2 regions of the Shewanella sp. AC91-MNA-CIBAN-0169 genome follow, and region 2 is predicted to be linked to the other one. Evidence: riboswitches for the same ligand, from Rfam matches in the RefSeq annotation. Region 2 holds a riboswitch; the other holds the start of a gene.

Region 1 (16,761 bases), on a different contig from region 2:
AGCTTTATAGGCAAATGTCACCGTTAAAAACAGTCGTCCAAATAACCAACTCGCCTAGCTCAAATAGTAAATAATTGAAAGTTCCAACTAAATATTTTTTCCGCTAAAACACAGTAAATCATGTCTTATTAGCTATCATTAGTTTAGTCAATAGAGTACGTTTGTGTTCAATAATTAATCAGTAAGTTGATCGTAATCAACTTTCTGAGATCAAATCGAATCAAGGGATATAGCGCAAACTAAGGCAGACAAAATGACAATAGATAGTTTTGTAATGTCATTATTCTTTATTCTAGTGGTAGGTAGAATACTCGGTGAACTGAGCGACCAACTTGGGTGTCCAAGCGTGGTGGGTGAAGTTATTGCAGGGATATTACTGGGGCCATCAATTCTCAATTGGGTAGAACCTAATAGCACATTAGCTATTATCGCAGAACTTGGGGTTATCCTATTACTTTTTGATATTGGGTGCGAAACCTCAATAAAACGGCTCGTCAATGCAGGAGGTCAAGCCGTTCGGGTCGCATTATTAGGGATTGCTTTACCCATATTAACAACAGGACTTGCCAGTCTTTATTGGTTGTCCCTAGCACCTTTTACAGCCTTATTTTTTGGTTGTGCCCTCACCGCCACCAGCATTGGTATATCAATGCGCGTGTTAACACTATACAAACAGACCCAAAGTTCAGCTGGACATATTATTCTTGGAGCCGCGGTAATTGATGATATTGTCGGAGTGATACTGCTTAGTTTGTTGTTTCATTTTGCTTCCTCAGGTGAATTGGCATTAAGCTCAACACTGATGTTGTTTATCACGATAACCAGTTTTATCGTTTTCAGCCCCCCACTTGTTAGAGCTATCATTTATTTTACCCGCTGGTTACGTCCCAAAACGAATATCCCGGGTTATGAAGTGTTTGTGGTAATGTCACTGATTAGCATGTTTGCATGGCTGGCACACTGGTTTGGCACACCAGCAATATTAGGTGGATTTGCAGTTGGCATGGGTATATCGCGGCAGTTTACTTCGCCATTAAATAAATTTTTGAAAAATCCCTTTCCTTACACTTATAAACTAGAACTGTCCTCTCGCCCGCTGGTGCAAATATTCAGCCCGATATTTTTTGTTTATGTCGGAGTTAGCCTCGATCTCAGCCAGTTAGATTCAAGTTTTACAGGTTTAGTCATTCTAGGATGGTTAGCGTTTATTGCTGTATTAAGTAAGTTCGTGGCAGGTTTAATAGCAGGTCAGAACTGGCAAGAAAAATGTATCATTGGTGCCGCAATGGTACCTCGTGGAGAGGTTGGGCTAGTTTTCGCGGAAATGGGCCGTCAACTTGGGGTGATACCAGCTAAAGAGTTTGCAATATTAGTTATGATTATCGCCCTAACGACCCTAATAGGGCCGCTTATTTTGAAATATACGTTAAGTAAGCAGCATTAACCGCTTAAGTCATTTCGACTTAAATATCAGTACTGAGTAACATAATGATCAGTCTACTAAAAACTGCAGCGCTTTCTCTAAATTAGGATCGTCAGGATTAGATGTATTTGTCACCCACGCAATATGACCAGTGCGGTCAATAAATACTGTTGTCGGTGTGCCTCTTACGCCATACAACTTAGCAACCTCATCCCCTAAAACCAACGTTTTCATCTTTACACCTCGATCTAGCAAGCTTTGTCCGGGAGTTGCGCCGACATCTTCTTTAAAACTAATACCAATCATTTGTAAGTCTGTATGTTGATATTTAAGTCGCAGCTTTTCTAAGCCGGGTTGAAGTTTTTTACAATATGGACACCATGTAGCCCAAAAATGCAAAATGACTGGTTTTCCCGCGTAGTCATGTAGATTAAATGGCTGACCATCAGCATGAGTTAACTCAAAGTTAGGAGCAACGGATTCTTCCATCTTCGACGCCGCATCAGCTATGTGTAACGGCATGAAAGACAAAAAGAACAATGCCAATATACTTATTCCAAACCAAACTAATTTCATCACTAGCCCCTTTTTGATGGCGTATTCTTTTGATAGATAATTTTGATAGATAATTTTGGATAGATAATTTTTGTAGATAACTCATAGACCGGACAAAAACGATTCTGTATTCGTTTGCAGAGCAAAAAAAATGGTTCATCAGTACTGAACTTTCTATAGGTGATTACGGTATTAATAAAGAGGCTAACAATACGCATATTTCAGAGTAAATAAATCGGTACATTAAACGTATAAAATTAAGTTTACGTTTACGTAAAAATAATACTGAGTTTTTACTCGAAATTGGGTATGGTTAGATAAATCAACTATCTGATTGGACCAGTAACTAACTACATTTTGTTGCCGAGACCCAACTAAAATACAACATAACCAAGGAATGATCTTATGCCAATTTACCAAGCTCCTCTTCGCGATTATCAATTCATTCTATCTGAACTGCTTAATGTCTATCAACAAACTGATTTACGTGGTTTTGATGAGTTAGATGCTGAGCTAACTGATGCGATTTTACAAGGTGTTGCCGATTTCAGCACTGACATCATGTTGCCACTCAATGCCAGTGGAGACTTAGAAGGTTGTAAACTGGTTGATGGTAAGGTCATTACCCCTACAGGGTTCAAGCAAGCTTATAAACAATACGTACAAGATGGTTGGGCAACATTAACTTGCGATCCTGAATTTGGTGGCCAAGGTTTACCCGAAGTTATCGGTACATTTGCAACCGAAATGAAAACAGCCACTAATATGGCGTTTGCCATGTATCCAGGCTTAACCCATGGGGCTTATTCAGCGATTCACGTTCACGGCAGCGATGCGCTAAAGCAAAAATATTTAGCCAAACTGGTCAGTGGTGAATGGACCGGCACCATGAACTTAACAGAGTCTCATGCGGGTACAGATTTAGCCTTACTGCGCACTAAAGCGGTTCCTGCTGGTGATGAACTGTTTGCTATTAGCGGTGAGAAAATTTTCATTTCGTCGGGCGATCACGACTTAGCCGACAACATCATTCATTTAGTATTAGCGCGTTTACCAGATGCACCGGACGGTGTTAAAGGTATTTCATTATTTGCTGTACCTAAGTTTTTAGTGAATGCCGATGGTAGCTTAGGCGAAGCTAACAAGCTTAGCGCAACAGGTCTTGAGCATAAAATGGGCATTCATGGTAACTCAACGTGTGTGATGCATTTTGACGGCGCAATAGGTGAGCTTGTTGGTGCTGCACATCAAGGTCTAAAAGCCATGTTTACCATGATGAACCAAGCACGTTTAGGTGTCGGTATTCAAGGTTTAGGCGTATCAGATATTGCTTATCAAAATGCTCTCGTTTATGCCAAAGAGCGTATTCAAGGCCGTGCATTAAGTGGTGTTAAGCAGCCAGAGCAAGCTGCAGACTCATTATTAGTCCACGGCGACGTGCGTCGTATGTTGTTATCACAAAAGTCGTTCAACGAAGGTACACGTGCGCTAATGGGTCAACAAGCGCTGTGGCTTGACCAAGTAGAACGTCATACCGATCCAGAAAAAGCCAAACAAGCTAATGCACTTGCTGCGTTATTTACACCGATTGTTAAAGGCTTTGTCACCGACCAAGGCTTTAAAGCTTGTGTCGATGCCCAGCAAGTCTATGGCGGCCATGGTTATATTAATGAATGGGGTATGGAGCAGTTTGTGCGTGATATCCGTATTGCAATGATTTACGAAGGCACAAATGGGGTACAAGCACTCGATTTAGTCGGCCGTAAATTACTTGCCGACAAAGGTGCAGCATTAACTTTGTGGTCAGGTATGGTGAAGGAATTAATTCAGCAAAACGCGGCTAATGACGCAATGAAACCTTATCTTGCAGGCTTAATGGATGCCGCAGGCGATCTTGAAAAAGCGACCGGTTTTATCGTGCAGTCAGCCAGTAAGAATCCTGATCTCATTGGTGCAGCGTCAATGGCCTATATGCAGTTGTTTGGAATTACCGCACTAGCATGGATGTGGACTCGCGTTGCAGCAACGTCATTAGCCGCATTAGAAGCGGGTACTGAAGAGACTGGTTTTTACCAAGCTAAACTTAAAACCGCACAATTCTTTATGAGCTATTGGGGCAGCCAAACCCGCAGCTTACGCAAACAAATTGAATCGAGTAGTGCAGATATTGTCGATTTCGCAGAAGCCGATTTTTAATAAATAGTGACACACAAAAAAGCCGCATCAATTAACTTGAAGCGGCTTTTTTATTCAGTTAAGTTGGGTTTGACTTAATCCCACAAAAACTCACGAAAATGCTTTCGACAAACCGACTCGTAACTTTCATTACCGCCAATGGCAACCTGCTCGCCTTCACGCATCGGTTTACCGTCATGATCAAGACGCACGACCATGTTAGCTTTACGGCCACAATGACAGATAGTTTTAAGCTCAACCAACTTGTCAGCCCAAGCTAATAAATATTGGCTGCCTGGAAATAGTTCGCCTTGAAAATCATTGCGAAGACCATAGCACAATACTGGAATATCAAGATTATCAACAACATGAGTAATCTGTCTAACTTGTTCTTTACTTAAAAACTGACTTTCATCAATCAATACGCAATGAATTTTTTGCTCATCATTCGACGTCGAAATTAACTCAATTAAATTATCAGTGCTACCGAACACCTGCGCTTCGGTTTCGATGCCGATACGTGATGACACTTTGCCGACACCATAACGATTGTCTATCGATGCCGTCATCACTAAAGTGTGCATACCGCGCTCACGATAATTATAAGATGACTGCAGTAATGATGTTGATTTACCGGCATTCATCGCCGAATAATAAAAGTACAGTTGCGCCAAAATGAAGCGTCCTAATGTTTAGCTAGTGAATGTCGTTCATATTACCTTTTCCAACATCGTAATAACAAATAAAAATGCCGTATTCATAACGAATACGGCATTTTTATTACAGCTTAAATTGGACATCTACCTACATACAGTAGGGCTTAGTTCAAGAAATTACTTCTTAGCCCAAAAGTGTAATATCACAATGCTGATGACAAACAACACGCTACAGCAAACTAACCCTGCGATTAATGAGCCAGTAAAACCTAATACGGTGTAACCGACTAAACTGATGAACGCGGCAATTAAGGCATACGGCAGTTGAGTAACCACGTGATCAATATGATGACAACTGGCACCGGTTGACGACAATATAGTGGTGTCAGAAATGGGCGAACAATGATCGCCAAATACCGCACCAGACAATACTGCGGCCAACATTGGCAACATCATACTACTATCACTTCCCATAGCCATATCTGCTGCAATAGGCAACATAATCCCAAACGTGCCCCAACTTGTTCCTGTCGCAAATGCGGTAATACCCGCTAATAGGAATAACACTGCAGGTAACATCGCAAACGGAATATTGTCAGTGGCTAAACTTGCCATGTACTTACCGGTTTCAAGCTGTCCAATCACACTCGAAATTGTCCATGCAAAAAGTAATATGTAAATGGCTGGCAACATCGAGCGCGCGCCAACCGACATGCCTTTGAGTAACATAGACAAGTCAACTTTTTGCTGAATAGCAAGAATGAGCGTCGCAATAAGACCAACTACAGAGCCAAAAAATAGTGACGAGCTAACATCGGTATTCTCAAATGCCCCAAGTACATTAAACGGTAAGCCTTTTGCTGCTAACACATCGGCGCCACTTGAAACCATAAAATACACTGTCGCAAACACCAATACCGCGATAGGTAAAAATAAGCCCATCACTTTACCGGTATCGGCTTCAGGTAAATCTGTAACAGCGCCAGGGGGTTGGCCTTTTGACTCATCAAACAAGTTACCCCGCAGTGCGTTTAATTCATGCTGGCGCATTGGGCCAACATCTAAGCTAAACGTTGCAACACACAGTAATAATAATAACGAAAAAATGGCATAAAAGTTCATTGGGATCATTTGAATAAAGACGCTCAAATGACCAGAATCTGTAAATCCATGAGCCGTTAAAATACCGCCAATTAAGGCGATAATGTATGCACCCCAGCTAGATACGGGAGAAATAACACACACCGGCGCAGCGGTGGAATCAAGAATATAAGCTAATTTGGCACGCGAAATATGGTAGCGATCTGTGATTGGACGTGAAATCGAGCCGACGACTAAACTATTAAAGTAATCATCAATAAACACTACGCAGCCTAAAAACATGGTCATTAACTTGGCATCACGTTTATTGCGAATACGCAATTTAGCCCAATCAGCAAAAGCACGAGCAGAGCCACTGACAGTGATCAATGCTGTGATCATACCCAGCACAATCAAAAAGCCTAAAATGTACACATTCCAACTGTTCAGTCCGGCGTCTTTCCAAACTAACTGGCTGGCTGTATTTAAGATATATTCGCCACTGCCAACCAATGAGAAATCGGTTAGTAATAAGGCGCCGAAAACAATGCCAACCCCTAAAGATAGCAATACTTTACGAGTTAAAATAGCCAGAGTAATAGCCACAAGTGGTGGCAAAACAGAAAGTGCCGAATCGGCATAACTTATTATCATAATTTAATTATTTCTTCGTTGGATACGAATGGAGAAAAACTAGAAATAAGGCTAAACATACACAGGAAGTGTATGCGTTAACTTAACTAGTAGCACTCCACAGTAATATCCATTTAATATGAATATCATTCTTTTTATCAAGTCGATAAAAACACTATGACAGTGCAGTCCCTTTCGAGAACTGCCCCAACAAATACGGCTGATAACCCCATTTATTTCGGCATTGCACCCTTTTATGTCGAATTATTGGCATCACCCAATTCAACATGACTTTTATGCAACGCACCTCTACTTTTGTTGTTTGTAGTTAAAGCTCATTACACACAACGCGAACATACAATCATAAATTACATATTCTGCGCCAGTAAAAAGCACTAAACAGCACGACAAATAACAACAACATCAATTTAAACCACAATTGCATAGCATTAGTTTAACGTTTTTAAATCAAATGCACACTAGTGTAATGGGCACAAAAACAGCAACCGCATCAAACCCTGGATATTTGAACTGAATTTTTAAAAATCAACACCTAAACCAGTACTAAATCCAAGAGAAATCCAAGAGTAGCCCAATAAAAAAGGTTTCTACCTTATGAGTAGAAACCTTTTTAATCGTACAACAGAACGTTTAATAGCGCGTCAAAGTCGGCTGAACAACACGAGCTTAATCAACTCCTCCGTTTAGCGACTTAACATCTGATTAAACGAGGTTGTTCAATGCCGGTACCGCTTCAAATAAGTCGGCAACCAAACCATAATCCGCCACTTGAAAAATAGGGGCTTCAGGGTCTTTGTTAATGGCCACAATTACTTTTGAGTCTTTCATGCCAGCAAGATGTTGAATCGCGCCAGAAATACCCACTGCAATGTACAAGTTAGGGGCGACAATCTTACCCGTTTGCCCAACTTGCAAGTCGTTAGGTACAAAGCCCGCGTCTACAGCTGCACGTGATGCACCTACTGCTGCGCCTAACTTATCGGCTAGTTGTTCTAAAATGGCAAAGTTTTCACCGCTGCCCATACCACGGCCGCCAGACACAATAATGCCAGCATTACCGAGTTCAGGACGGGCTGATTCAGTGAGTGACTGAGAAACAAACTCAGTTTTTGAATCAATTGCTTGGCTTAAGTTGATGACTTCAGCACTGCCTGTTGATGCTACAACATCAAACGCACTTGAGCGCACAGTCATGACTTTCTTAGCATCTAAGCTTTGCACTGTTGCAAGCGCATTACCCGCATAAATAGGGCGTACAAAAGTGTCACTGCTTACAACTTCAATCACTTCAGAAATCTGGGCAACGTCTAATAATGCTGCTACGCGAGGCAATGTATCTTTACCTATACTGGTTGCTGCAGCCAGAATGTGTTCATAGTCTCCGGCAATATCAACAACCAATTTTGATACATTTTCAGCTAGTTGAGCACCATATTGAGCGGCATCTGCCACTAATACTTTACTCACACCCGCTAAACTTTGTGCTGCACTTACTGCGGCAGAACAATCAGCACCAGCAACCAGTACATGAATATCACCACCAATGGCTGTTGCAGCGCTAACTACTTTCGCCGTGTCAGTTTTCAGGCTGACATTATCGTGTTCTGCTAATACTAAAATGGTCATATTAGATCACCTTCGCTTCATTTTTTAACTTATCAACTAACTCTTCAACAGAAGACACCATGATGCCCGCTTTACGCTCAACTGGAGGTGTGACGCTAAGTACTGTTTGATGCGCTCTTAAGCTCACACCAAGATCAGCCACAGCCATAATCTCTAATGGCTTGCGTTTAGCTTTCATAATATTAGGTAATGAAGCATAACGAGGTTCGTTCAAACGTAAGTCTACCGTCACAATCGCAGGCAAAGGCATTTTCAGCGTTTGTAGTCCGCCATCGATTTCACGTGTAACCGTAATCATGTCACCATCAATTTTGACTTCTGATGCAAATGTCGCTTGTGGCATATCAGTTAATGCTGCGAGCATTTGACCCGTTTGGTTATTGTCGCCGTCAATTGACTGCTTACCAAAAATAACGAGTTGTGCTTGCTCTTTTTCTTGCACTGCCTTTAACAGCTTAGCAATCGAAAGAGGCACTAACTCTTCATCGGTCTCAATATGAATCGCTCGGTCGGCACCCAGTGCCATTGCGGTTCTTAATTGTTCTTGCACCGCTTTAGGGCCAACACTTACCACTACAACTTCAGTGGCAATGCCAGCTTCTTTGAGGCGAACAGCTTCTTCTACCGCTATTTCGCAAAATGGGTTTAACGCCATTTTAAGGTTGGTCGTATCAACATTTGTGTTATCAGCTTTTACCCTGACTTTCACATTGGCATCAACTACGCGTTTAACAGGCACCAATACTTTCATAGGTTTTCCTTCCTACACCTTCAATGTATATGGACAACACACTGGCGTTCGCCAATGCAAGATGGGTTAACTTTACGTCCTGTTAACGTTAACGTCAATCAAAGTCAAACGACTGTTTACATATTTTTTGTTATTGTGGTGGCAATCAAACTAAACAAGTAGTGGATCATTAATTACTTAATGGGAATGCTTAATTAAAATTAATTGCATAATTAGATGATTTTATTTGATTCAATGCCAAATAGTTTCTATTATTACAGCTATATTCAGTATTGATTAAGCTGTATTAGTAATAATCAGAGAATTAATCTGACTTATATTAATAATAACGACCCAAATAAACAATATGAAGTACTGAAACTTACACGGAACGTTGATACTTTTTATCTCTTATAACTTTTATTTTATAAATAAATCATTAGGAAACTATACAACATGAGTGACTTTTTAGACATATTAACCCACGGCCGTCGTTTTAAAGCTGCAGTAAAAGAATTGTCTCTTGATGATTTACGTGAAACAGCGGCCAAATTAGAAAAAATCATTACCGAACGTCAAGAAGAAGAAAAATTAGAACTTGAAGCTAATGCAGAGCGTAACGCTCGTATTGCTGAAATTCTTGCTCAAATTGAAAACAGTGGTTTATCAATTGAAGATTTAGGTGATGTGACCTCTTCTGTTAAAACAGCTAAACCTAAACGTGCACCGCGCCCACCAAAATATCAAATCACTGTTGATGGTGAATTAATTCAATGGACTGGCCAAGGTCGTATGCCTACCGTATTCAAACAACAAGTTGATAGCGGCAAAAATATGAGCGAATTCTTAATTCCTGGTATGGAATAATTATTCTGATTAAGGGTTAACCACACGGTTAGCATTTAAAATAAAAAAGAGCTTACTTCGGTAAGCTCTTTTTTTATAGCATTTGAGCGCTTTATCATCGCCATGAGAAAAGGTAAACTAACCGTCATTGATCCATTCCCCATTAATAGAAGGCTACGGCTATGACTTTTCCTCTTAAATATGCATTTATTGCCTCAGGTATAGCACTATTATTGAGCGCTTGTGCGAGTGATTATACGTTCAAAAGTAATTTAGACAGTAAAGCGATCAATGATTATTTTAAAGTCGGTGATGTACAGTTATATGAAGGAAACGATCAACCTAAAGGAACATTTGAAACTTTAGGTTTAGTGGAAGGCGAAGCCTGCCAAGAAAGCAAACAAGATGCACCACCGCAAATGGCCGTAGCACGAAGCAATGCCAGAAGATCTGCTGCAGATATGGGCGCAAATGGTTTTGTAGTTAAAAGCTGTTTTATGATTACTGAAGCGGATAATAGTTGTTTTAGCCGTGCACTTTGTGTCGGTCAAGCCATTAAAACTCCTACAGAAAAATAACAACTCAATATATTATATTGGCTGCCCATAAATGATGAGTGCTCATATAACACTCATCAACATTTTTTATATTTGATTTATAACTCCCTTTGTTTGCTTAATTCAGGTATCGCATGACACAAAGCAACGATCGACACAGTCAAACAGATCTAATGAATCATAAATCTAGCGTTCCGTTTAGCAGCCAATTAAATGCTGTTGCAATATGCAGAACACCTTACAAACAAAAGTTTGGTATTCCTCGTCAGCCAGGTTTAGTCAATGCGGTAGGTTATATAGAGTTTGAACCCGCGTTTAATCATATTGATGCAGTAAGAGGAATAGAGCAATATTCACACTTATGGTTATTATTCTGTTTCCATGAAAATCTGGCTCAAGGTTGGAAAACCACCGTTCGCCCTCCTCGTTTAGGCGGCAATGAAAAACTGGGCGTTTTTGCTACACGCTCCACATTTCGTCCAAATGGTATTGGCCAATCAGTGGTAAAACTCCATGGAGTTATCCAACGTAAAGGAAAAGTGTGCTTAGTAATATCTGGAATGGATTTATTAGACGGCACGCCAATTGTCGATATTAAACCTTATATTCCTTTTTCTGATGCTATTTTAGACGCCAAAGGCGGCATAGCCCAAGAAGCCCCAATCCTCATCCCACTGACTTATACATCGTTAGCGACAGAGCAAATAGATCACTACAGCCAACAAGAGCAGTACCAAGATTTAGCCGCGCTTATTGAAGGGGTATTGTCACAAGATCCTCGTCCTGCATACAAAAAAGCCAAAAATGATCCCAAACTTTATCAAGTGGCTTTATACGACTTAGATATCTTTTGGCATATCACAGCTCAAGGTATTGAAGTGTTAGAACTCAAACCGACAAAAGTTGAACTGCTGAAGGATTAAATCAATGGCAGACATAGATTACCAAGCTCAACATAAAAAACGCTTATCATGGATGCCATGGCTGTATTTTTCACTTAAACCAAAACATTTAACATGGGCAAAACCTTGGCAAGATGACATTCAACAACGGCTATGTCAGCTTGAAACCATTCATGTAGGTGAACAATGTTTTATTGCCCCACAAGCTCAGCTTTTTGCCGAACCTGGTAGGGACATTATCATTGGCGATCAATGTATGATTGCCGCTGATGTGTTTATGCATGGCCCAATTACCCTAGGCAATGAAGTGGCCATTAACCATGGCTGCAGCTTAGATGGGGGCCGTAACGGTATCAAAATTGGCAGCCAAACACGTATTGCTAACAACGTCACGATTTATGCTTTTAACCATGGTATGTCACCCAGCGCACCCATTTATAAACAACCCGCGACATCAAAAGGTGTAGTGATAGGCCAAGATGTATGGATTGGCGCTCAGGCAGGCATTGTTGACGGTGTCACCATTGGGGATTGTGCGGTGATTGGCATGGGCTGCATTGTTACAAAAGATGTACCCGATTTTGCCATTGTTGCTGGAAATCCTGCCCGAGTTATTGGCGACCGACGCGATAAATAACCTCAGATACGTTGAATAGATAGGGTTATTCAATAAAGACAAATTAGTGGCAACTCATCGATATTAAACTTGCCATTGTTGTTGCTATCTAAGCACATTGACGCGACTATTGTGTTCTTATAACAAGTCAATACAACACTGGATAGAGGGATAGAAAGCTATTTAATATGCATTTATTATCCCGATGTGAAGTTTAATAACGGTCACTTGCGGTTAAAGTATAACAAAGGCTACTTTTGAGTCGAATTAGCAGGTGACATCATTGTTGCAGGTGCTAAAATGATGCTAATTCATAGCAACTATTTTGGACATTGGGAATGCGAGTTAGCAAGTACCTGCTTTCAACACAAAAAGAAACCCCTGCTAATGCAGAGGTGATTAGTCATCAGTTAATGTTACGTGCCGGTATGATCCGTCGTAATGCTTCAGGTCTCTACACTTGGCTTCCATCAGGTTTACGTGTTTTACGTAAAGTTGAAGCCATTGTTCGTGAAGAAATGAATAAAACAGGCGCTATCGAAATATTAATGCCGTTAGTTCAACCTGCTGATTTATGGGTTGAAACGGGCCGTTGGGACAAGTTTGGTCCTGAATTATTACGTTTCCAAGACCGTAATAATCGTGACTTCGTATTGGGGCCAACCCATGAAGAAGTGATCACCGATTTAGTCCGTAAAGAATTAAGTTCTTACAAGCAACTGCCGTTAACACTTTACCAAGTACAAACTAAGTTCCGTGATGAAGTTCGTCCCCGCTTTGGTGTGATGCGCGCGCGTGAATTCTTGATGAAAGATGCCTATTCTTTCCATTTAGATCAAGAAACCATGGATAACACTTACCACGCTATGCATACCGCATACAGCAATATTCTGACTCGTATGGGATTATCATTCCGTCCTGTACTGGCTGATACTGGTTCTATCGGTGGTAGCATGTCGCATGAATTCCATGTACTGGCTAACAGTGGTGAAGACTTAATCGCTTATTCAACGGGTAGCGATTATGCCGCTAACATTGAAAAAGCCGAATCACCAATGCCAACCGACACTCTTGCCACGCCGACTGAAGCGATGACGTTAGTGGATACGCCTAACGCCAAAACGATTGCTGAGTTAGTTGAGCAATTTGGTTTAGTCATCACTAAAACGGTTAAAACCTTAATCGTAAAAGGTGCTACTGACGAAGCGCCATTAGTTGCCTTAGTTATCCGTGGCGATCACGAACTTAACGAAATTAAAGCCGACAAACTTGAATTAGTCGCGTCTCCATTTGAATTTGCTTCAGAAGCAGAAATTCGTGCAGCAGTGGGTGCAGGTCCTGGTTCTATAGGACCTGTTGGCTTAACGATGCCAATTATTGTTGATCATAGTGTGACTGTGATGAGCGATTTTGCCGCGGGTGCCAACACTGAAGCTAAGCATTATTTTGGTATTAACTGGGAGCGCGATTTGCCTCTAGCGACTGCAGCGGATATCCGTAATGTGGTCGAAGGTGAACCAACGCCTGATGGCTTAGGTACGTATGCCATGGCTCGTGGTATTGAAGTCGGCCATATCTTCCAGTTGGGAACAAGTTATTCTAAATCAATGAATGCCACCGTGTTAGACGAAAACGGTAAAGCTCAAGTGTTATTGATGGGTTGTTACGGCGTAGGTGTGAGTCGTATTGTGGCTGCTGCTATTGAGCAAAACAACGATGACCGTGGCATTACCTGGCCTGAAGCGATTGCACCGTTTACTGTAGGCATTTTGCCAATGAATATGCATAAGTCACATCGTGTAGCTGACATTGCCGAAAAACTTTACCAAGACCTGGCTGATGCTGGTGTTGAAGTATTGATGGATGATCGTAAAGAGCGTCCTGGGGTTATGTTTGCCGACATGGAGCTCATTGGCTTACCGCATGTTGTCGTGATTGGCGATCGTAATATTGATGCAGGTGTATTTGAATATAAAAACCGTCGCACGGGTGAGAAACAAGATATTCCATTCGATGAGATTGTGGCGTTTTTAACAAATGCAGCTAAAGGCTAGTTATTAACGATATAACCTGAAAAAACGCACTTTAGAGTGCGTTTTTTATCGCTGCAAAACACTTTTATGTAATATTTTTGATATAAATATCGATTTCAAGGCCTTGATTCAACTCTGAAATAATCTCAAGCCTACCGCCTAATTTTTGCGTTACTAGATTATACACAATAGACATGCCTAACCCTGTGCCACCAATGTTACGTGCGGTAGTAAAAAAAGGTTCAAATATTCTCCGCTTTACTTCAGGGCTCAAGCCTTTACCATTATCTTTGTAAAACATCTTTATTTCATCACCACAATAATTAGCGCCTAATATAATTCGCTTTTGTCCTACATAATCGGCAGGAAATGCATGCCGAAAACAATTGGACACTAGATTAGTAAAGATTTGTGCAATAGCACCAGGATAAGATTCAACAACCAAGTCGGGTTCTAATTGAATATCAAGTTCGATACCTTGCTTACGGGTTAATGGCCTAAGAGGGGAAGATATTTGTTCCAAATATTCAGTTAAATTAACCTGTTCTTTTTCTAGAATAAGCTGGTCAGCGGCGGTGCGTTTAAAGTTATGAACTAACTCAGCGGCACGCGATAAATTGCGTTCAATTAAATGTAATCCGTCAGTAAGTGTATGGATAAACTCTTCAAAGTCTTGTTGTTCTAATTCACCCGCAGCGAACAAAGTTTTGAGTTTAGTTAACTCATCGATGCAGTGGCTTGTTGATGTCACTGAAATACCTAATGGAGTATTAACTTCATGTGCAACACCAGCAACAAGATTACCTAAGGCGGCAAGCTTTTCGCTCTCTATTAAACTGGTTTGCGTTACTTGTAGATTATTAATCGCATTTTTTAACTCTGCGGTTCGCTTTTCAACTTCTGCTTCTAAGGCTAAATTATTCAATTCAAGTTCATTTTGGTAAGCCTTGACCTTTTTAGCGTTAACAGCTCTACCATACAAATCAGCCAAAGAGCTCACAAATGATTGCTCATCACGGCTCCAATGCCGAACGCCTCCCTTATGCTCACAACAGATAATGCCGATCATTTTACCAGCATGCCTTATTGGGCTGTCTAACATGGCTGTGATTGCATTGGGACGTAAATAAATCTCTTTAAATTCACAGGTTGCTGGATCTGTCATAGCATCACTGGCAGCAATCGTTCTTTCTGTATCGAGAGCGCGAAAATACCCCGGAAACGCTAAGCGAGTTAGCGTGATATTATTTTGTTTAGTTTGATTATCAACTAATAAAAAACAACCGATTGATTGATTATCTTCTGTTAACAACCATATACCTGCCCTGTCGATATCGAGTCCGCGACAAACTGAATCGACAATCAATTTTGAAGCCGAATCTAAGTTTCCAGTATCAATTAATTCAGACCGGCTGACAGCCAGTAATACTTGATCTAAATTCTGATTCATAATAGATAACTTAATGTGTGCTTTGCGCAGGTTCATCTGGCATTTGTTGCTGGATCTCTACAAACTTATCAAGCAAGGTTAAACTGGCATCACACATCAAAGGATCAAATTGCTTACCTGACTGCTCAATTAAATAATCTCTTACTTTTTCAGCGGACCAGGCGTCTTTATAACTGCGTTTTGACAACAGTGCATCAATTACATCCACGATAGCCATAATGCGACCTTCAATCGGTATTGCATCAGCAACTAACCCACGAGGATAACCATTACCGTCCCATCGTTCATGATGTGTATAGGCAATACGAGCGCCCATTTTGGCTATGATACGATTTGATGCAGCAAGTAAGGTGTAGCCCTTTTCTGCATGGGTTTTCATGATTTCCCACTCACTATCGGTCAACTTACCGGGTTTATGTAAAATACTTTCAGGAATACCAATTTTACCCACATCATGTAAAGGGGCGGCATAGCGCATGGTTTCAACAAAATCATCGCTCATACCAATATGGTTAGCCAGCATTTCACTCATCACTGCCACACGCCTAACATGAGCACCGGTTTCTTTACTGCGCTGTTCAATCGCATCACCAATAATTAGGATCAGTTCACGTTGCGTTTGTTGGACATTTTCTTTGCTTGAAAGGTTTTCAAAGGTCAAACTAACATTGGCAGCAAATAATTCAAGGATCCTGACCTGCAAAGGCGTTAATGCGGTGTCGTGTTGGAGGTATAAAATACTGGTAACATCTTGGCCAAACTTATAAAAGCCTACATAAATATTATCGTGAACTATCGACTTCTCTAAACTAATGGCTTCAATAATATACTCTTTCACTTCACCCGGTAGTGATTCGACATTTTCTATTTCACAGTAACTCACCATATCGCCAGTCGCGGCTAATAGGTTCATATGAGTATCTTGGTAGAGATCTTCACGAAAACTGGTTAAATAAAGCGCTGAGCTATTCAAATTAAGTAATTGCAATGTTTGTTCAAGAACAGCACTGCCAAAATGATGCAGTGTATTGCTTAGTAGCACAGAAGAAGAAGCTTGGATGACTTTCTCCATCCCACGCTGACTTAGTTCAATTGTTTTAATATCTCGATACGAGCGCAAGGAAGCATAAACACACGATTTAAGTTTGGTAGCGGTTAATTCTGTTTTTGCTTTGTAGTCATTAATATCAAACTCTCTGATCACCCTTTCCTCAGGAGCGCTGCCCGGCTGACCAGTGCGAAGAATAATCCTTGTACTGTGATTATTTAACTCACCTCGAATACGTTCAACTAAATCCAGCCCCGCGTGATCGTTTTCCATCACAACATCGATAAATGCGAGCGCGATATCAGGCTCATCGCGTAGTAAAATGAATCCATCTTCAGCGCTAAAACTTGAATAAAAAGCGAGTTTCCTACCTTCCAACTCAAAATGACTTAATGCAAATTTAGTCACAT
Region 2 (16,761 bases):
ATTCCTGGTAAAGATAAACCAATGGAACCAGGCACAGGCACCAGCTTACACCCTAAAGATCAACATAAACTCATCGCCACAGTGTCTGGTCAGCCAGTTGAAAATCGCAGCGGTATGCAAGTTGACGATATGCTGCAAATTAAAGATGTAGACGTTCGCTATGGCCACGTTAATTTTAAAGGCAGTGTTTTAATCACTGGCGATGTGCACGAAGGTATGGAAGTAAAAGCTAGCGGTGACGTAACGGTAATGGGCTTTGTTGAGTCCGCGTCTATTGAAGCTCATGGTGATGTCATTGTCAGTAAAGGTGTTATTGGCCGTTTAATTAAAGAGCACGATCTCAGCACTAAAATAAAAGCTACCGGACAAATTTGTGCCCAGTTTGTGCAGTATTCCCATTTAGAGGCCCTAGGCAATATTCTAGTCACCAAGCAGTTACTTCACAGTCACTCAACCTCAGGTGACACTATTACCGTCAGTGATGCCCAAGCAAGACGAGGTGACTTAATCGGCGGCATTGCTACTGCAGCAAAAGGCATTAGAGCCATTGCATTTGGTGCTACCGCCGGCACTAAAACGGAATTGTTTTGTGCCATGCATCATGGTGAATTAAAGCAAGAACTTAAAGAGTTAGATGACAGTATTAAAGGCATGGTTGTTGCGGGCTTAGAAATAGAAGCAAGATTACGTAAATTACCGCCCAAAACGGAATGGCAAAGCGATGCCGGCATGATTGAGCAAGTCAAAATGATGCTCGAGCAAAAAAATCAAATGGCAGAAGAACGTATGAAAGAAGAACTAGAATACACTCAACATCTTAACGAAGTTGAAGGCTACTATAATAATTACGTCATCAAAGCTGAAAAACACATTTTCACCAACGTCGAAATTCATATAGGTGCGGCATTCAATCGCAGCCAACGTGAACATGGGCCGTGTATTGTAAAAAACGTCAATCAAGAAGTATCATTCGATTACAGTAATCGATAACAATCAGTTGGTAAGACAATAAAAAGTGGACAAACAGATAACTATGCAACAGATACATTGGCCGGCCATACTCCAGTTTGATCAAGATGATGAGCTAATGTATCTGGTTAACTATCAAGATTGGTTGGGCTTTATTTGCGCCAACCAATTTACCGTCCACGCTGAAGATAAACTCATCGACAATGCCGGCCATGTGTATAGCATCCAGAAAAATCCGCCACAGGATCCCAGCGTGGCTGAACTGCCTGTACTGGTTAAGCTAAGTCAGGATATGAGCGTGTTACAGTTACTGCCACTGGTACGCCAGTATGGTCAGTTTCAAGGACATTGCTGCAGTGCAAAAATTGTCTTTACCACCATAGAGCAAGGTATTGCGACCGTGGCTGAATTAGAACATCTGTATTAACAACGTATTCAGACTGAAGATTAACAGCACATAACACCTCCTTTTTAGCATTACTAACCTTCAATTTACCAACAACAGACTCATGTTACTTACCTTAATCACTCAATCATAAATCTAAGCTAATGATTAACGAATATAATGGTAAAACCCATTGAGCAACACACACAGCTCTGGCAAAATGCCTCTATGCTCACTGTCCATAAACCCTGAGAATCCTTAATGGAATTACTAAATATTGAATGTCTAGGTAAACGTCTGCGACTAGAAGGCTCGATTGCGGGCTGGCAGCAACTTTATTGGGACAATCAACTGGTATCACAAAAGTCTGCAAGCGCTAGCGACCAAGCCTTTCATATTCATTCATTTGAACTGACCACTCAAACGTCGGTACCGACTGAAACAAATATCAACCACGACGAACCCGTTAAACCCAATATTGGTTCACTACCGGTACGATTAGAAATCGATGTTAACTGGCAACCGTTTCAACTGGATTATTGTTTATTAATAGATGATGAATCCATAACCCAAGGTCAACGAACCGTTGAAGATATTGAGCGTCAAACACCTGAAATTGCAGCAGTAAAAAACCAAAAGCTCAGTGTTGTTGGACTGGCATCATTAGGTTTTAAGCTACTAAAAAGTGCCAAGGTGGTTAAAGTCCTTTTTGCGGGAGCCAGTGTTGCGGCCTATTCATGGTTATTTTCATTTGAATTTGCCTTAGCCCTCATAGGCTGCTTAGTGTTTCATGAATATGGCCATATTCGAGCGATGAAACATTTCGGCATGAAAACCAAAGGGATCTATTTAATCCCTTTTGTGGGCGGCTTAGCGCTAAGTGATGAACGTATCAACACCCGCTGGCAAGATGTGTATATTTCGATTATGGGCCCCACTTTTGGACTCATTTTATCGATTATCTCACTTGGACTTTATTGGCTAACAGGCAACATATTCTTTGCCGGATTAGCAACATTCAATGCGCTGCTAAATTTGTTTAATTTACTGCCCATTTTACCTCTCGATGGCGGTCATATTTTAAAAAGCATCAGCTTTTCAATGAATAGTGTTGTCGGTCTAGTGGCTTGTATTGCTGGTGCCGCTATCGGTGTGTTCATTAGCTATAGCTTAGGGCTCGCCTTGCTGGGCTTTTTGTTACTGATCGGCAGTGTAGAAATTGTATTTGAATGGCGCGGTCGCCATCAAAGTCATTTATTGCCGTTAGATCGTTACGGGCAAATTTTCTCTACCGTATGGTATTTACTCACGGTAGCAAGTTTAGTGGGCATTATTTGGTATTTTGCTGCTTCTGGTAACGAAATGTTAGCGATTCCGCTACAGATTTTAGGCAGTTAATTGCAATTTACGCATCGACAAAAACGCCTGCAATTGCAGGCGTTTTTGTTTTACTTAGCCAAAGCAGTTAATCAACTAGGCTGTAATGGAAACACATTAGTCATCACCTTATACAACTCTGTGCCTTGGAGTACCGACGCAGAAGCAAAATGCAAAATAGGCACACAATCCATGGGTAAACTAATGGCTTGGTAAGCCTGTTCAGTACCATACAAATCTATGCGTAAAATGTTCGCTAAAGGTTTGCCTGCGGTTAATGGTTCACCGACACTGGCACAATATTCAATTAAGCCAGCTTTAGGTGCATGAAACTTCTTATAATCCTTCAAGTAACACCCAAATCTTTCCATACTGGCTGGATAAACTTTTTCAGCAATCACGCCACGGTGACTTAAATAAGCCAGTATGCCTTTGGCATCCTCTAACGCGTCAGCTAAATCAATCCGCTCTTGGCTTGCAAGCTCTAAGGTAAATGCTGACACAGGTACCGAAAATTCACGGCCTTGACTGGCTGCATACTCGGTTAACTGCCACCAAGGGCAAAAGGTAGCTTCATCCATCGCGCCACCAAAACTATTGGGGATAACCAAGGTATACGGGATCGAGAAAAATCTCGCCGCATCAATATCATACTCAGGGCAGTACAAGTGTTTGCACGACTTAGGGCCGGTATGCAAATCAAGCACTATGTCTGCTTGATGTGCCATAGCCTGTAAATTTACTGCTAACCGATGACCTGTTGAAATCCCAAAAGAATGAGTTAGGCGCGCCAGGCAAGTTTCTACCAACATTGAATGATAGGCGCAAAACAGCTCACTATTGGTTAAACGTTGGTGCTCGGCATACCAAGTTTGAATATCGACTTGATGATCAAAGTACTCGCGGTTCCAATTAACCCCTGTAATGGGATCAAAACGCCCTAGAGTAAACTCACCACTCTTTTGATTAATCCCTAAAGGATTGGCTAAGGGGGCAAGCGTAATATCACCTAAAACCTGGTAACCTTCCAATAAGGTCATCAGTTGATAAATCACCGCATTACCTTGCACTTCAGCACCATGAACATTGGCCTGAATATAGACACTCGGCGCAGAATTATCACTACCAATGAATGAATATATTGGAACGGTCAATGCGTGTCCTGTCGCCAGTTCTCCAACTTGAACTGACGATTGTATTGCTTTAGTCATATGATTACTCAAACAAGTTTTGGTGCAAGGCATTAACCACTTGCGCCGCTTCCGACTCTGCAACCAACACACATAAATTATGTGGGCTGGCGCCTTGGCAAATCATCCGAACATTATGGTTTTCAAGCACTTTAAACACCCTACTACAAATGCCAGCCGTTGATGCTATGCGATTACCGATGATGGCGATTAACGCTAAATCTTCCTCGACTCTTACACGACAATGTTGCGATAACTCTTGTAATAACGACTCACTGAGTAAGCCCTGGCCACTTGAATCTGAACCCGTTTTATCTAGGGTTAACGATACGTTAACTTCCGAGGTAGTGATTAAATCGACGGATATTTTGTGTCGCGCTAAGGTCGCGAACGTTTCAGCCAAAAAGCCCTGAGCATGTAACATTTGCAAGCTATGCAAGTTAAGTAAAGTTTGATCACGGCGTAACGCCACCGCTCTAAACACTGGGGTATCTTCAACTTGATGACGGATCCAAGTTCCGCCCATTTCAGGCGCTTTACTTGAACCTACAAACACCTGAATTTTTTGTCTTACTGCCGGTAAGATGGTGGCGGGATGCAATACTTTAGCGCCAAAGGTCGCCATCTCAGCCGCTTCATTAAAGCTAATTTCAGCAATCGGGCGGGCATTGGGGGCAAGGCGTGGGTCAGTGGTATAAATACCGGCCACATCGGTCCAAATCTCAACCGCTGTAGCACGAAGCGCTTCGGCAAGTAATGCCGCCGAATAGTCACTACCACCACGGCCTAATGTTGTTGTTCGTCCCTCTTCATCCGCACCAATAAAGCCTTGGGTAACGATAACGTAACGCGCAAGTAATGGCTGTAAAAAGTCACCTGCTAACATTGAAATAGCTTCAATTTGTGGCTCTGCGCGACCAAAGTGACTGTCGGTACGTAATACTTGACGCACATCAAAATGATTTGAAGCAGTGCCCTTTTCCCGAATAACCGCAGAAAATAAAATCGATGAACATTGCTCTCCCGTCGACAGTAACTCGTCCATAACCGCTTTGCTGCGATTCAGCTCTAACGATTCGCTGAGTACTGACATCCGGCTGAGTATTTTATCAATACTGGCTGCCACGTCTTGCGGACGACCGAGTTCATCTAATATCGCATATTGAATTTGAGCAATTTGCTTAAGCAATACCAAGCGACGCTCGTCATTCACATTAGCTTGAGTTAACTCAACTAATAAATTGGTCACTCCGCTGGAGGCGCTTACTACCACAAGGCGAGTAGCTTGGTTAGCCAACACAATATCTGCACAACGGCTCATAGAGGCGTAATCAGCAACTGACGTGCCGCCAAATTTGGCAACGACTAATTCTGGGGTATCTATTTCAGACTGAACAAAGCTCATACTGATGCCTCCGCTGTTTGCGAAAGACTCAAAAATAAGATGTGATTTACTAACATGATATACGCTCCGAACACACTACGTTCGAAGAGCCTGGTGCTAAGATAACGCACCCTTATAGAAGGGAAACAGCAATCATCACCAGAAGCTCTCCACCAAAAAAATAGGTGACAATCGTTAGGATTCAGCCTAATCGACCGATATCAATGTTTGCCAAACAAACTGATACCTCGGCGCTAATCTCCATCATAAGTGGTCATCGGATTGGCATCCTCTCACTTACTACCTAGTTAACGCTCCTCTTCTGTTCCTCCCGAAGGAGGGAGTTGAAAATAGCAAAAAATACCCTATCAAGTCAATCAGCAAACACAGTAAAAATACACTGTTTTGATAAAAAATATCGCTGCAGTGAAATATTATGCGGCTGCGACTTCAGAGCAATGATTGTTCTCTATTACGAAAAAATGCCCATAAATATCCAAAAAACATAATTAACCGCAAATTACCGAGACAATCTAGTAAGTATTGTCTCAAGATAATGTGTTAATTATTTTATCGCAGCTGTGCAGTTTTAATTACGTCATTATTTACCCAGTTATACGAACCTATCTCTGGCAACTCACTCACCATCCTTAATCGGTGATTAAAAATTCCCATATCAACTTCAGGTTTGATGCTATCAAGGCATGCAATCAAAGATAGCAAACCTTGATTAACGTAGTAAATTGCATGTTGATTAAATTCTCGACCAAGCTCAACAGCTTGTTCTTTATCAATAAAAATAGCCCAGCTCTTTTCCATATGTGACAAATCAGGTGCTGCACCGATTAACGCACGATAGGGACGATTATATTGTTGAATTTTAAATTGAAGCTGACGATCGAGTAAGCGATTTTGACTAGGAGAGAGTCTTGAACCACGGGGGTTATGGGCAGTAACAATAGCAAATGGGAAATCATGAGAAAGGCGTTGAGTAAACAAAAAATGAGTACTTTGATACTCATTCCACAATGTATCTATAACATTTTCCATAATAAATTTTCGTCAATTAAGCCAGAATTAGTCTAGCAGATAGGTTTGATTTCTAAAAGGTTTACGATCTAAATCAGCAGTACTATATTAGAAAACCATTAATTATTATCATCTTAGCAAGGTTAATCTTTCATATACTCGAGTGTTATATTAATTTTTTAACATTTAATTTGTTAACAAATGCCTAAAACGAGTACAATAACCATTACGCACTATTAAATCACTGTAGCAAAGTTAGCTACATACACCTCAAAAACTCAGCAAATGTTGTTGTGAGTGTGATGATTTTTTGATGTAAAGTTTACAGTCGTACTAAATTTGTTCTACATTTGATAAAACATTAATACGATTAAATAAGTTTGCAATAGAAGGAACTATCTTTCTAAATGGCATTCATAGTAAGTAAGCTTAAGTGCAACAAATTTTACACCATCATGAATAAGTGCAAACGCGTGCCTTGGCGTAGTGGTAATTAATCGACGTAAGCAGACTCAGTAACCAGTATTAAGTGTTACATAATAGAGTTTATAGAGAGTGTTTAATTCAGGGTAGACATAGATAAACACCAAAAAATATCGGAATCTTAGCGCATTAGCTAAAGCGCTATTGCAATCTATTAGCACACAGTTCGCAAACAGTGGCTAGAATCGAATTTTATAAAATCAGGTAAATATCATGCAAAATCCGCACATTTTAATTGTTGAAGATGAAGCTGTAACTCGTAATACATTACGCAGTATTTTTGAAGCTGAAGGTTATGTTGTCACTGAAGCTAACGACGGCGCAGAAATGCATAAAGCCATGCAAGACAATAAGATTAATCTTGTTGTTATGGATATTAATTTACCAGGCAAAAACGGCTTATTATTAGCTCGTGAGCTACGTGAAATTAATAACATCGGTCTTATTTTCTTGACTGGCCGTGATAACGAAGTTGATAAGATTCTAGGTCTTGAAATTGGTGCAGATGATTACATCACTAAACCATTCAACCCTCGCGAATTAACGATCCGTGCTCGTAACCTATTAACTCGCGTTAATAATGCTGCCGCAGAAACTGAAGAAAAAGGTTCTGTTGAGTATTACCGTTTTAACGGTTGGAGCTTAGAAATCAATAGCCGTTCTTTGGTTAACCCACAAGGTGAAGCTTATAAGCTACCACGCAGCGAGTTCCGTGCGATGCTTCACTTTGTTGAAAACCCAGGTAAGATTTTAACTCGTGCTGACTTGTTGTTAAAAATGACTGGCCGTGAATTAAAGCCTCATGACCGCACCGTTGATGTGACAATACGTCGCATCCGTAAGCACTTTGAAAGCTTGCCTGATACGCCAGAAATCATCGCGACAATTCACGGTGAAGGCTATCGTTTTTGTGGTGACTTAGAAGCGTAATCTTTTAAGGTTAACCGCAATAAAAAACCAGGTGAATCACCTGGTTTTTTTATATCTGCTTTTTCGTTAATCCTTTAACACAATAGTGATTACTTCAGCTGTTGATCTAAAAATGCCGCTAATGATTTATATAAATGATTACGCACTTTCTCGCCACGCATTGAATGCTTAGACCCTGGGTAATCCATCATTTGGAATAACTTACCCTCATCTTGCAACGCTTTATATACTCTAGTGCTGTTTTCAAACAGAACGTTATCATCAGCCATACCGTGATACATCAATAATCCCGATTGATAATTTTTGACATAAGGTAAAATACTGCTGGCGTCGTAACCTTTTTTATTGGTTTGCGGGTTCCCCATATAACGCTCAGTATAATGAGTGTCGTACAAACGCCAATCCGTTACTGGCGCACCCGATATTGCCGCTTTAAAATAACCCGGCGCCTTAAACTGACTCATCAACGCCATATAACCACCATAACTGTGACCATAAATAGCAACATTGTCACCATCAATAAACGGCAAGCTACGTAAGTAATCAACGCCAACTTTTTGATCGTTTACTTCAGCATCACCCATGTTTTGATAAATGACATGTTCAAATTGCGTGCCTCGGTGCGCTGAGCCACGATTATCTAATTGAAATACCGCATAGCCTTGCTGCAGTAAATATTGAGTAAAATAATCTGCCTCGCTCCAGCTATTGACCACTAACTGAGCATGCGGTCCACCATATACGCGCACCACAACCGGATACTGTTTAGCGGCATCAAAAGGCACCGGTTTAAACAGTCTGTATTGTAATGCTTGACCATCTTCAGCTGTTAATTGACCAAAATCAGGCATTTGCCATAAACCAGCATAATCATAAAGCGGATGATTTTTATCAATGTCATTTTGCTCAACCCAAGCTAACTGCTTGCCAGAATCATTGTGTAAACTTATCTGCGGCGGCTGCTGTAAACTACTAAAGTAATCTAAATAAACGGGCTTTTTATCCGCAAATACAGCTTCATGCATACCCGATGCTTGGCTAATTCGCTCAATGGAATCCATGCCCTTATTGAGATTAACCCGATACAAATGACGTTCAACAACACTGTCTTTACGACCGCTAAAATATACCCAACCCGTTGCTTCATCGACATACTCAAGCGCATCAACAGCCCAATCACCTTGGGTTAATTGCTTAAGTTGTTTGCCCTGTAAGTCAAATAAATACAGATGATTAAATCCATCACGCTCAGAGCCCCAAATAAAGGCCGCTTGTTGCTTTAGGAAGTGTAAATCATTGTTTAAATTTACCCATGCTTTGCTGCGCTCTTCAATCACCGTTTTAACTTGTGTCGGCTGAGAGATTGCAGCAATGCGTAAATCCAACGTTTGTTGATCGCGGCTTTGCCATTGGAACGACACATGCTGGCTGTCGGGTAGCCAATCTACGCGAGGTAAATACATGTCTTTTTGTTTGCCTAAATCAATCCAGCTAATAATGCGATCTTTTAAGGTCACGACACCCAGTGCGATCTCAACATTGGCTTTGCCTGCATAAGGGTAACGCTGCTCGGTTAATTTAATCCCCTCGGCGTAAATTTCATTACGAGTCACTAACTCCACACCCGTTTCATCAATACGAGTAAAGGCAATTGCAGACTCATCGGGCGCCCACCAATAACCTGTCATACGGTCCATTTCTTCTTGGGCGACAAACTCTGCCATAGCATTTTTAATCGGCCCTTTACCGTCTGTGGTGAGTGCTGTTACTTTTTGGTTATCCAATGACAATACAAATAAGTTTTGATCGCGTACAAACGATACAAAGTGACCTTTCGGAGACAAACGCGCATCGGTTGCAAAACCGTCACCGGTTGCAAGCTCAGCCACTTTATTACTGGCAACGTCATATAAATACAACTTACCCGCTGCAGGGATTAAAATATGTTGGCTGTCTTCAGACCAGAAATACTCCATGATCCCTTGGCCGTAAATACGTTGACGCTCTCGTCGAGCTTTTTCTTCATCAGACAGTTCTCCTGCCTCTAATTGATCAGCATTAATCAGTACACTGCGCTTACCAGTCGCGATATCCATTTGCCATAAATCATACAAATGTTGATTATCAGCACGGCTTGATAAATAAGTTACACGTTTTCCGTTAGGCGATAAGGCCAACCCGCGGGGGCTAGAACCCGCTAAGGCTGGTGACGCATGAATACGTTCGATGGTCAGTGGTGTAGTGCTACCGTTGATCGCAGTCAGTGTTGCGGTGGTTGATGAGTTCATGATGCTGCCTTTAGCGGTTGCTGAAAAAAACGGGCTAGTAAAAAGGAGTGGCACGGCAGACACTGCCGCTAAAGCATGATGCTTCCATGTTATTGTCATTATTAATCCTTGGGGCAATTCAATCCGCCCACATTTTGCCTCAATTTACAGTAAAACCAAAACCCCAGATAACAATCGCTGAAATTAGCGCCATTGTGGGGTATGATTTGCACATAACTGATAAGAATTAACAACATCGACCTTAACCTCGCAAAATCTCATAGGAAAAATCATGCAGACTTTGGCACAAACCCTTAGCGCACAAGCCGTAAACGCCTCTTTAACACAACTACTATTAACCTTAGCTGACACCTCAAAAGCCATTAGTGGTGCGGTTCGTCACGGTGCATTAGCGGGTGTTTTGGGTGCAACAGAGCAAGAAAACATTCAAGGCGAAACCCAGAAAAAACTGGATGTGATCACCAATGACATGCTTAAAGATGCCCTTAAAACCGATGGCAATGTACGTGGTTTAGCGTCTGAAGAAGAAGATTATGTGGTTGAGGTGAACGCTAAAGGTGAATACCTAGTGTGTTTTGATCCACTCGATGGCTCATCAAATATCGATATAAACTCATTAGTGGGCACTATTTTTTCGGTATTACCAGCACCTACCGGAGAGTTAAACGAACAAAGCTTTTTACAAGCTGGCCGCAAACAAGTTGCTGCGGGTTATGTGTTGTATGGCCCATCAACCATGATGGCGCTAACCACTGGTCAAGGCACTCAGTTTTATACTCTTGCTCCAGACAGCCAAGAGTTTCTTCTGACCGACAATAACGTGCAAATAACCCCGGACACCGCCGAGTTTGCCATTAATATGTCAAACCAGCGTTTTTGGGAAGCACCAATGCAAACCTATATTGCCGATTTATTACTCGGAGAAATAGGACCTCGAGCGCAATCATTTAATATGCGTTGGATTGCTGCAATGGTAGGTGATGTGCATCGGGTATTGTGTCGTGGTGGGATTTTCTCTTACCCGACAGACAATAAAAACCCAGCCAAACCGTTTAAGTTACGCTTAATGTATGAAGCCAACCCAATGGCATTACTAGTTGAGCAAGCTGGCGGTAAAGCATCAACAGGTTATGAAACTATTTTGGACATTCAGCCAACCGAAATCCATCAGCGCGTTGCGGTAATTTTAGGTAGCGCAAACGAAGTTGATACTTGCTTGAGCTATCACGGTATTGATTACAGCGAAGAGCCATCAATTGATTAATTGATTATGCTGTAAAAAAACCGCCTTTTGGCGGTTTTTTCATTTATGCGCTGCAGTTGAGCTCATTGATGATCTCACTGACGCGAATAAACACAGTTAACCAAAATACAAATTTGAATCATTAGGCACCAGTAAAGAATCATTTCTTTACAATAACTTAAATACCCACTAAGTTATTTTCAGGATATTAATTAAGGAATATAACGATGCCGCCCGCCAAACCATCGAATAAAAAAAAATATATTGCGGCTATTTTACTCTTACTGCTTATTAGCATGAGTGCTTATGCTTATCTGATGTCCACTAAAGCCCCTGCAATAGAAATTGGCACTATTTTAGTACTTCCGGTGCAACTCGCGACAGACAACACAGACTCGCAATGGAATCGCTATGCCGCAATGGATGTGCTTATCCATCAGCTAAATGTCGGTATTAGTTACCCATTACTGCAAACCGAAGATATTATAAATATCATCTCGCTTATCGCTAATGACCACTTGAGCCAAGCTGCCGATATTAAGCAATTAATGGCCATCTCCGGTGCGGGACTGGTGATTGAATCCAACATTACCGGCGCCAATAATCAATATCAATTAGCGTTTACATTACATCAGCAGCATCATACAGAAGCAGGAGTCGTTAACGCTTCAAGCATCGAGCAAGTATTATCAGCTGCAGCAAAGATGATTACTCAGCGGCTCAATCCACAACACAGTTTACAAAATAATTTACAACAGAATCAACAAGATAACAAGACAGAAACTCAATACCATTCACGTCTTAGTTCCCCCCTGTTGTTCAATGCAATGACACAACTACAACTTAGCGACATTAAAGCTGCTGAGCAGCACTTATCCAAGCTCATAAAATCCACACCCGATAACTTAGTTGCCATACGTCTGCTAGCCAGCATCCAATTGCAGCAACATCAATATCAACAGCTTAATACCACATTGATAGCAGCAATCGATCTAGCTACACATCAGCAAGATGAGCGAGAGCTAGCCAGACTAAGATTGTTATTAGCGCAAAGCTATACCGAAACCGACAGGATAGAACAAGCATTAGGTGTACTTACCATTGCCAAAACCAATGCTGCTAAAGTGAAAGACTGGCTAACATTAGGTTATATTTCACAGCTTGCCGGCATGATAAACCAGCGCATAAGTCGCAATGATGAAGCCAGAGAGCAGTTTAAAAAAGCCATTGAATATCATCAAATGATGAACTATCCCATCGGGCAAACACAGGCGCTGAATGAATTGGCTGAACTTGAGGTGATTGAGTTTAACTACCCACAAGCTTATCGCTATATTAATCGCTCTTATGAACAGGTCGCTCATCGCGGTTTAGATGATTTAGAAAAAACGACATTCAAGCTGATGACTAAGATAGAAAATAAAATGCAGCATAGATAGCATCTACTATATTCGACACAACAGGTTCGTCAATTTAAAGCCTTAAGCATATGACCTTAAACATAAGGCCTTAGACATAAGATCTTAGACAGAAGGCCTTAGACATGAGGCCTTAGACATGAGGCCTTAGACATGAGGCCTTAGACATGAGGCCTTAGACATGAGGCCTTAAAAAAACACCTTAGACATAAAAATGGCCTGCTATGCAGGCCATTTTATTCATACTGCTAAACGGATCTTACACTTCCTCAGCGGTAGTTTTTGCAGCCTCAAGCTGATGCGCTTGTTCAGTTTGATCAACAATGGTTAATACCGCAGTATCACCGACCACATTACATGAGGTTAACACCATATCAATAATACGGTCTAATGCAGCAACAATCACAAATGCTTCTGCTGGTAAGCCTAATTGGTAAATCAATACCCCAATCATCACCATTCCACCACCAGGAACACCACCAGCACCCACCGAAAGTAAAAATACGCTAAACAATAACGATGGAATTTGATCATTACTGATTGGCATACCAAAGGCGTTCGCAACGAAGAAAATCGCAATAGTAATATAAATCGACACCCCGCCCATGTTCATGGTTGCACCCAGTGGCACACCAAAACCAGCCACCGCTTTGCTCACACCTAGCTTGTCAGTAAGGGTACGCATGGTTACCGGAATAGTGGCGTTTGAGCTAGCAGTAGACAATGAAAAGAGAATTTGTTCTTGAGTTTTTTCTCTGAAAGTCTTCGCTGAAATAGGAGTGAACAGGCTGACCGAATATGGATATACGATAAAAATCCAAATCAATAACAGAGCCAAAATAAGCACTAAATATTCAACAACACTGACAAAAATTTCAGGTTCTAAGGTTGCGCCTAATTTAAACATTAAGGCGAATACACCGTATGGCGCTAAACTCATTACCACTGAAATTAAGCGCATCATTATTTTATTGGCGGTTTGAAATCCTTTAACTGCTCCCTCAACCGATTGCCCCATTGATTTAATGACACCACCCATTAATAGCGCCATAAAAATCACTTGCAACATATTGCCAGAGGTAAAAGCTGAAAACGGATTGTTTGGTACTATACTCACAATTAACGACATTAAATCAGGCAGTTCTGTGGCGGTAATATCCAGTGAACCGTTGCTCGACATATCCACGCCTTTACCGGGCTCAAATATCATTGCGACGGTAAAAGCAGCTAAAATCGCGACCATGGTATTAATGATATAAAACCCAAAGGTTTTACCCCCTAAACGACCAAAGCTTTTTAAATCTTGTAACTCACACACACCACACACAATACTCACAAACACCAGTGGAACTACTAGCATCATAATCATATTGACGAACATGGTGCCAATACCACTTGCTAGGCTAACTAACGTGCCACCAAAAAAAGCATTATCGGCCAGTAAAAACTGTACCATGCTACCAAGCAGAACCCCAAAAAATAGACCGATAAAGATCCGTGCTGAAAGTGATTTTGTCATCTATAAATTTCCCTTCGAAATGGCAACTTCTGTTGCTAATTATTGTTATACCAATCCTGGTGCTTATTCTTTTCGAGCGCTGAAATACTGAGACATAGCGCAATATATTTCAATCACCTTATGAACAAAAGTGATGACTTAATCGTCGCTTAACAAGCATGCAATATAAAAGCTAAAAATAACAATAGATTATAGACTTAGTTAATCACTAACGATGGTATAACCAGTAATAGATTTAGGACGGAAACGGCTAAAATCTGTGCGTATAGCCATAAAAATCAAGCAGACAGCGAGAGTAACAATCAATTTGAAGGTTTTACTTGGCGGTTGAGTGAGCTCAACTCGGTTTAATAAATGGGGTTAGCTGGCTCAATCAGTGTAGTGTTTTTTTATTCTGCACAGTGGTTTTATTCTGAACAGTGGATATTAAGTAACGTCAGTGACATCGATTTGGCTAACATGTGCTGCTGTTTAATGCTCACGCAATGTTGTCCGAGCCATTGCACTAACGCTAACCACTGCGGATTATATATGACTGATTGGACGGAAAATTGAGAATCTGATTTATCGCCAGAATGTGCATTTCGATACAAATTATTAAGATAAGCCCATTGCTTGTGTTGTTTATGAAAATCATCCGTCGAATTTATCTGGGCTAACGCTAATAACTTATCAGGCGACTCTAATGCAAGTTGCGGCACTATTATGCTGCAGCAAGACTCAAGGGTATTGGCAATCATTAACCCTGCTGGATCAAGGTCAGTAAAGCCAATGACATTGATATTGAGTGATTCAAGTAAGTGTAAAAAACGTTTTCGGCCTGCTGGCGAATAGTCATGGCTACCTCGATACAACACCATGCAGTTATTGATGACAGCCTGTAACTCTGGGGTAAATAAGTTGGCAAAAAAGTGATCAAAACTGTCGAGATTTTCGACCACGATGAGGTTCGTTAGATTGAGTCGTTGGCAAAGCGCGATTGCACTATCGACCTTTAACCGCAGTGAACAATTATGTACAGATAATAAATCGGCAACTGAACCTGACGCTAAATCAGTCACTTGGTCTTGAGATAAGTTAGGTGCCAGCTTAATTAATACATAGTCAGCTTCAGGGCTGATATTAGCGTATTTCTCATTAGCACTGAGTTGTGACATCTGCTGGCGGGGCACATCAAAATCAAGGGCCAGAATATCTAAACCCGAATCAATTTGGGCCATGTTACGCAGTAAAACATAATCGTTGGCGGTCAAATACAGGTATTTGTCAGTACCATCGGTCTCACCTATTTGCCACAATTGATACAATTTTTTCCAATCGGCAGTGAACTTCACCCGCGGCAAGCGCTGCTTTGCCGCGTGTTCCATTAGCTGTAACTGTCTTTTGCTTAGGCTAGCCATAACTCAACATCGTTAATGATAAAGTTACCGCTATAAACCGGATCGGGTTTTCCTATCGGTTCAAGCTCAAAATAATTTTTATGCTCATCGGCTAGGCCTTCATAACCGCCAATGACTTGATAAAGCCAACTTTCAGCATCCCATGTTAATTGCTTCTCTTGCAAATAGCTTAATGCCGATTGACGTAAACCGGAATCAATCACTTCACAAAAATATTCATCCACGGCTATTTTAAGTGGGTTTTCAGGGATATCAAAATCCTCACTGTCACCCATTTCAAAGGTCACATTATGCTCACGCAATGCCGCTGGTAATGAGTCGCGACTAATGGCTTTAACTTGTGCCACTAACCCCATCAGTTCTAGTTCGTGATGAGGGTTAGACACATCAACACTTGCAGGGGCTATAAGCGCCTCAGCACAATTAAATAATACCGGTACTGCTTTATGCACTACATGGTTTTCAGGTTGATAATCAGGATGCATGCTGGTGTGCAGTAACCAACCTTTTAGTAATCGGGTGCGCCCTTGTATTTGCCTAAATCGCCCAAGTAACTCATATAATCTCGCTTGGACAATACTCAACTCTTGGGTACATTGACTTAAGGTTTCTTGCAAACTGGTCATCAATAAACGGCGCAATTCACGGATATCGCCAGCAATTTCACCTAACTCGCTAAATTGAAACATCTCTAAGCCGTTTAGTAGCTCTGACACCTGGCTTTGGGCTAACTCGTTTTCGCGAATTTTGGCACTTATAGTCCCAACATAACCAAATTCGTTGTTAATTCGGCTCCATAGCACCCGAATTGAATAACGTAAACTGTCGGTAAAGCTATACACATGTTCATTTAAATCGGCTAAATAGGCTTCTGCAGCACTAAAATCCACATCACGGCGCGCCTCTTTATAATGATCGGCTAAGGTTTTTATTGTCGCTAGCGCGGAGCCGACGTTGGCATCAATCTGTCGATTACGTTCGTCGCTTAATGCTTCTTCCAATAATGCCCGCACCGAACGCTTTAAGCGCAGTTCTTGATCCGGTTCTGGTCGCCATAAAATGCCACTTTTTTTCAGCTTTTCGATAACGCCAGCATCATGAGCTGTGTCGTTAACCGATCCTGCCAAATATGCATCCATGACAACA

Evidence for each region. A riboswitch is a leader RNA that binds a small molecule or an ion and turns the genes downstream of it on or off. The one in region 2 is predicted to bind lysine.
Region 1: another riboswitch for lysine. It lies ahead of AAEY98_RS16010 (Na+/H+ antiporter NhaC family protein); the one in region 2 lies ahead of lysC (lysine-sensitive aspartokinase 3).

What each region holds. Positions count from the first base shown of each region.
Region 1 covers NZ_JBEOPM010000019.1:71,619-88,379, reverse strand. Annotated here, with positions in the region: gene AAEY98_RS16030 (cation:proton antiporter) at 254-1,444, shown strand; gene AAEY98_RS16025 (TlpA family protein disulfide reductase) at 1,493-1,999, opposite strand; gene AAEY98_RS16020 (acyl-CoA dehydrogenase C-terminal domain-containing protein) at 2,384-4,174, shown strand; gene AAEY98_RS16015 (thymidine kinase) at 4,249-4,827, opposite strand; gene AAEY98_RS16010 (Na+/H+ antiporter NhaC family protein) at 4,987-6,546, opposite strand; lysine riboswitch at 6,626-6,842, opposite strand; gene AAEY98_RS16005 (electron transfer flavoprotein subunit alpha/FixB family protein) at 7,246-8,169, opposite strand; gene AAEY98_RS16000 (electron transfer flavoprotein subunit beta/FixA family protein) at 8,171-8,920, opposite strand; gene AAEY98_RS15995 (H-NS histone family protein) at 9,356-9,766, shown strand; gene rcsF (Rcs stress response system protein RcsF) at 9,928-10,323, shown strand; gene tsaA (tRNA (N6-threonylcarbamoyladenosine(37)-N6)-methyltransferase TrmO) at 10,476-11,225, shown strand; gene AAEY98_RS15980 (acyltransferase) at 11,230-11,841, shown strand; gene AAEY98_RS15975 (proline--tRNA ligase) at 12,159-13,874, shown strand; gene AAEY98_RS15970 (sensor histidine kinase) at 13,939-15,303, opposite strand; gene AAEY98_RS15965 (DUF3369 domain-containing protein) at 15,314-16,761, opposite strand, start outside.
Region 2 covers NZ_JBEOPM010000008.1:102,634-119,394, forward strand. Annotated here, with positions in the region: gene AAEY98_RS09280 (flagellar assembly protein A) at 1-990, shown strand, start outside; gene AAEY98_RS09285 (DUF4144 domain-containing protein) at 1,034-1,396, shown strand; gene AAEY98_RS09290 (site-2 protease family protein) at 1,616-2,752, shown strand; gene AAEY98_RS09295 (succinylglutamate desuccinylase/aspartoacylase family protein) at 2,824-3,942, opposite strand; gene lysC (lysine-sensitive aspartokinase 3) at 3,947-5,326, opposite strand; lysine riboswitch at 5,461-5,635, opposite strand; gene AAEY98_RS09305 (DUF3293 domain-containing protein) at 5,876-6,355, opposite strand; gene arcA (two-component system response regulator ArcA) at 7,031-7,747, shown strand; gene AAEY98_RS09315 (S9 family peptidase) at 7,837-10,134, opposite strand; gene AAEY98_RS09320 (class 1 fructose-bisphosphatase) at 10,307-11,299, shown strand; gene AAEY98_RS09325 (hypothetical protein) at 11,506-12,717, shown strand; gene AAEY98_RS09330 (dicarboxylate/amino acid:cation symporter) at 12,956-14,215, opposite strand; gene AAEY98_RS09335 (DUF7281 domain-containing protein) at 14,623-15,615, opposite strand; gene AAEY98_RS09340 (phosphoenolpyruvate carboxylase) at 15,603-16,761, opposite strand, start outside.